2 regions of the Paenibacillus lutimineralis genome follow, and region 2 is predicted to be linked to the other one. Evidence: a T-box and tRNA genes for the amino acid it is inferred to sense, from the RefSeq annotation. Region 2 holds a T-box; the other holds one or more tRNA genes.
The links. A T-box is a leader RNA that pairs with one kind of tRNA and senses whether it is charged. The one in region 2 lies ahead of tyrS (tyrosine--tRNA ligase), so its partner is inferred to be a tRNA-Tyr.
Positions count from the first base shown of each region.

Region 1: it encodes a tRNA-Tyr, which carries the amino acid that the T-box ahead of tyrS (tyrosine--tRNA ligase) is inferred to sense. The anticodon was not compared.

Region 1 is NZ_CP034346.1:155,259-157,506, forward strand. Features, by position in the region: rRNA gene EI981_RS00705 (23S ribosomal RNA) at 1-269, shown strand, start outside; tRNA gene EI981_RS00710 (tRNA-Ser) at 335-426, shown strand; tRNA gene EI981_RS00715 (tRNA-Met) at 455-531, shown strand; tRNA gene EI981_RS00720 (tRNA-Val) at 541-616, shown strand; tRNA gene EI981_RS00725 (tRNA-Thr) at 630-705, shown strand; tRNA gene EI981_RS00730 (tRNA-Asp) at 721-797, shown strand; tRNA gene EI981_RS00735 (tRNA-Phe) at 880-952, shown strand; tRNA gene EI981_RS00740 (tRNA-Tyr) at 995-1,079, shown strand; tRNA gene EI981_RS00745 (tRNA-Lys) at 1,087-1,159, shown strand; gene EI981_RS00750 (Crp/Fnr family transcriptional regulator) at 1,216-1,824, opposite strand; partial or broken gene EI981_RS30155 (cbb3-type cytochrome c oxidase subunit I) at 1,959-2,248, opposite strand, start outside.
Region 2 is NZ_CP034346.1:3,067,781-3,070,028, reverse strand. Features, by position in the region: gene tyrS (tyrosine--tRNA ligase) at 49-1,311, opposite strand; T-box leader at 1,388-1,610, opposite strand; gene EI981_RS13125 (endospore germination permease) at 2,157-2,248, shown strand, end outside.

The DNA of each region.
Region 1 (2,248 bases), 2.9 Mb from region 2:
GGGCGTAGGAAATTTGAGAGGAGCTGTCCTTAGTACGAGAGGACCGGGATGGACGCACCGCTGGTGCACCAGTTGTTCCGCCAGGAGCATAGCTGGGTAGCTAAGTGCGGAAGGGATAAGCGCTGAAAGCATCTAAGCGTGAAGCCCCCCTCAAGATGAGATTTCCCAATTAGTAAGACCCCTTGAAGACGACGAGGTTGATAGGCCTGAGGTGGAAGTGCAGCAATGTATGGAGCTGACAGGTACTAATCGGTCGAGGGCTTATCCAAAATCTTAAAATGCAAAATGAGTTTCGTATCCAGTTTTCAAGGATTAACCTTGAATTTATGGCTTTGGAGAGATACCCAAGTGGCTATAAGGGGACCCTCTGCTAAGGGGTTAGACTGCGTAAGCGGTGCGAGGGTTCGAATCCCTCTCTCTCCGCCATTTCCATACAAGCTATAAATAATAATATGGCGGTGTAGCTCAGCTGGCTAGAGCGTACGGTTCATACCCGTGAGGTCGGGGGTTCGATCCCCTCCGCCGCTACCATATTTACCTGGAGGCTTAGCTCAGCTGGGAGAGCATCTGCCTTACAAGCAGAGGGTCAGCGGTTCGATCCCGTTAGCCTCCACCATTTAACTTCATATGCCGGTGTAGCTCAATTGGTAGAGCAACTGACTTGTAATCAGTAGGTTGGGGGTTCAAGTCCTCTCGCCGGCACCATTTGTATCACAGCGCGGAGCCGTGGTGTAGAGGCCTAACATGCCTGCCTGTCACGCAGGAGACCGCGGGTTCGAATCCCGTCGGCTCCGCCATTTATTTCAAATGAATGTTTCCACAAAGAAGTGGGAAGGTTATCAAGACTTACCCATTTATTTTTTTGACCAAATTACATATGGCTCGGTAGCTCAGTCGGTAGAGCAGAGGACTGAAAATCCTCGTGTCGGCGGTTCGATTCCGTCCCGAGCCACTTTGCAAGTTTTAGGACAAACCTAGAGCTGGCATATTATATGGAGGCTTAGTGAAGTGGCTAAACACGGCAGACTGTAAATCTGCTCTCTACGAGTTCGGTGGTTCGAATCCATCAGCCTCCACCATTTTTATGAGCCATTAGCTCAGTTGGTAGAGCACCTGACTTTTAATCAGGGTGTCGAAGGTTCGAGTCCTTCATGGCTCATCCCAACAAGAACCCTTTCCAAGTAGTGATCATGCTACAAGGAAAGGGTTCTTTTCTTATGATCTCTCATATAATTTGTGTTCGCGGCAGTGAGCGCAGTTTTCCTTGACACATACTCGTTCTCGCAGGGCTTGAAGATTATGGATGAGAAAACCTTTGCGATTTACGGTCAGTAATCCTTCTTTACATAAGCTGCTTAATAAACGGGTGACCGACTGCCTTGTGAAGCCAATCAGATTTGCAATCTCCTGGTGAGTCCTAGGTACATTAATCAGGATATTTCCATCAATTCTAATACCGAAATCCTCAGCCAATTTAATTAAGAAAGAGATTCCTCGATCTTCTAGATTTCTTGAAGTAAATCCTTGTAGTTTATTGTGCAACTCTCTAATTTCACTGGCCATAACCGCCATCATTTTAAATGCGATACTTGGCGAGCCCGCTAGAATTTGCTCAAAAGAAGATATAGGCAATGCAAACAGCTCCGTGTTAATGACAGTTGTAGCCGTGGTAGGGTAAGGGTTAGAGCCAAATTGTCCGGTATGTGGGAACATATCCCCTGTTTTTAATAAAGAAAGGATTTGTTCGTTGCCCTTTTCATCAATTTTATGGGTTTTAATTAGTCCATGGATGATGAAGTAGATAGGATGTGTGTATTTGTTAATTAAACATACTTTCTACCTCATTATAAAAACGTAGAATTGGATTGAATCGTGAGGGGGGTCACAGCAAATAATCCAAAATTGTTACATTTTCAATATTAAAAACCACCCCATCCATTAACTACGTGGAAAGGGTGATCAGACTTCACAATATTGCGAAGTGAATATAACAGTACAGCAACGGCAAACATACCATAGACACCCATCATGGAGCCGTGCGCATGCGCAGTAGTCAACGTTGATCCATGTTCAAAATAACTAACAGCTGGCAGATTTATGAGGAAGCCAAGTACCCCGGCACCGAGTAAATTCCAAACCGCAGTTGAAACTAGGAATCGGAAGGACGAAGTATACGGGAAGTTCGTTCCGCCGTCTTTCATTACTTTGTATTGATCGTAAGCCTCCATGATCAAAAGGGTAAGCGTAA
Region 2 (2,248 bases):
TCTTAATCCTCGCCTCCATTCTTAAGAGAAGAGAATAGCTGATATCAGCTATTCTCCGAGTCTAACGAGGTTGTAGTTCTTCTTGCCCTTACGGATAATAATGAAGCGACCTTCGAAGGAGTTGTCTACGGTCACATTCATTTCTGTATCCGTGATCTTCTCACCATTCAGAGAAATGGCACCGCTTGTAATATCCTCACGTGCTTGGCGCTTGGATGGTTCAATTCCTAGATCAACGAGCCAGTCAACGATATTCTTTGCTTCCTTGGAAGCGTGGAATGTAGGCATTTCTTTAAATCCTTGTTCAATTTCATCTGCGGTTAGGGATTTGATATCGCCACTGAACAATGCTTCTGTGATCTTCTTAGCTTGTGCGAGTGCATCTTCGCCGTGTACGAATTTCGTCATCTCTTCAGCCAATACACGCTGTGCTTCACGTTTATGTGGTTCAGTCTGTACTTTCACTTCAAGAGCATCGATCTCATCCTTCGTTAAGAAGGTGAAGAATTTCAGGTATCTAATGACATCGCGATCATCTTGGTTAGCCCAGAACTGGAAGAATTCAAATGGAGTCGTCTTGTTCGGATCGAGCCAGATGGCCCCGCCAGCTGTCTTACCAAATTTCGTTCCATCTGCTTTGAGCATCAATGGAATCGTTAAGCCGAATGCTTTCGCTTCAGGGCCTTCCTTCTTACGGATCAAGTCAAGTCCGCTTGTGATGTTGCCCCATTGGTCAGCACCGCCGATCTGCAATTGCACATCCTCATTCTTAAATAGATGAAGGAAGTCGATCGACTGCAGGATCTGGTACGAGAACTCAGTGAAGGAAATACCCGAATCGAGACGGCTAGCTACAATATCTTTAGCCAGCATCGTGTTGACGCTGAAGTTCTTCCCGAAGTCACGAAGGAAGTCCAAGATTGTAATGTCCTTCGTCCAATCGTAGTTGTTCACCATGCGAAGACCTGTTTCTCCTTCATTCAGGAACAGCTTCTTCATTTGCGCAGTCAGAGCATCCACGTTGTTCTGTACTTGATCCATCGTCTGCAATGTACGCTCTGTAGTACGACCGCTCGGATCACCGATTGTACCTGTCGCACCGCCGATCAGAATGACGGGACGATGTCCTGCGAGCTGGAATCTCTTCAACATCATAAATGGAATCAAATGGCCTATATGCATACTGTCACCGGTAGGGTCAACACCACAGTACAATGAAATCGACTTCTCGCTCGTTAGTTTACGTAATCCTTCTGCATCCGTCTGTTGATTAATGGCACCGCGCCATTCCAATTCATCGATAATGTTCATCATTGTAGTTCATCTCCCTGGTGAATTTTAATTTTAATTAGATAAATAAAAAAATCGTCTCCTAGTCTATTTTAGACATAGGGACGATTTATTAACCGTGTTACCACCCACATTGCATCAATGGCGCTGCAGTTCACCATTAATACCACTCATAGCAATGATATCGATTGCCAGTCCGCTTAGCATTACCTAAGGTACTCCGGAGTGTAATTCGCAAAGTTTTGTATGACCAGGTCGCATCAACCCCTGGCTTTCTGAACAGTGACAAACTTGCTACTTCGCTCTTTCATCGTGCATCCAATATTAGATTACAGCAATCATAGTGCTAATAAATTTCTTTGTCAACACTTTAATTTCAATCTTTTTGTTGGAAAATTATTCCCCCATTCGGATTAAAGTTGCTAAGATCTGTACGATTGGTGGAACTATATATGTGTCATAGGGGATAGTTATAGTGGTTTTTGGATACAGCCAATATACATATTAAATTTCTTATATTTAATGTCATTAATGTTATCTTCTCTTTGCTTTTTCTTACAAGCTAACCGGTTCATTTTTTTGACGACAAGGCCTTGATATTATAGGCAATTCTTCAAAGCATTTTACCGAACTAACACTTTTATTAACACGAATTAACATGATCATAATGACAACATTTAGGAGTGTATATTCTGATTAAATAATTTATAAAAATTCGAACTTCAGAAAAAATATTGAGTGAATAGAAAGTTGATTTATTCATTTCTCATATGGCAATTAGATGCATATTTTGGAGAATAATGCTCAAGCTATATTAGACCAAAGCTGGCTAAATGTTGAATTCGATTGCTATGGAGTGAGTTCTTGTGGACAAAACTGGCGGTAAGATCGGTATTATCCAGATCATTATGATCATCATGCTCTTCAATGGATTGCTAAGCCACGTTATCGTCAATCC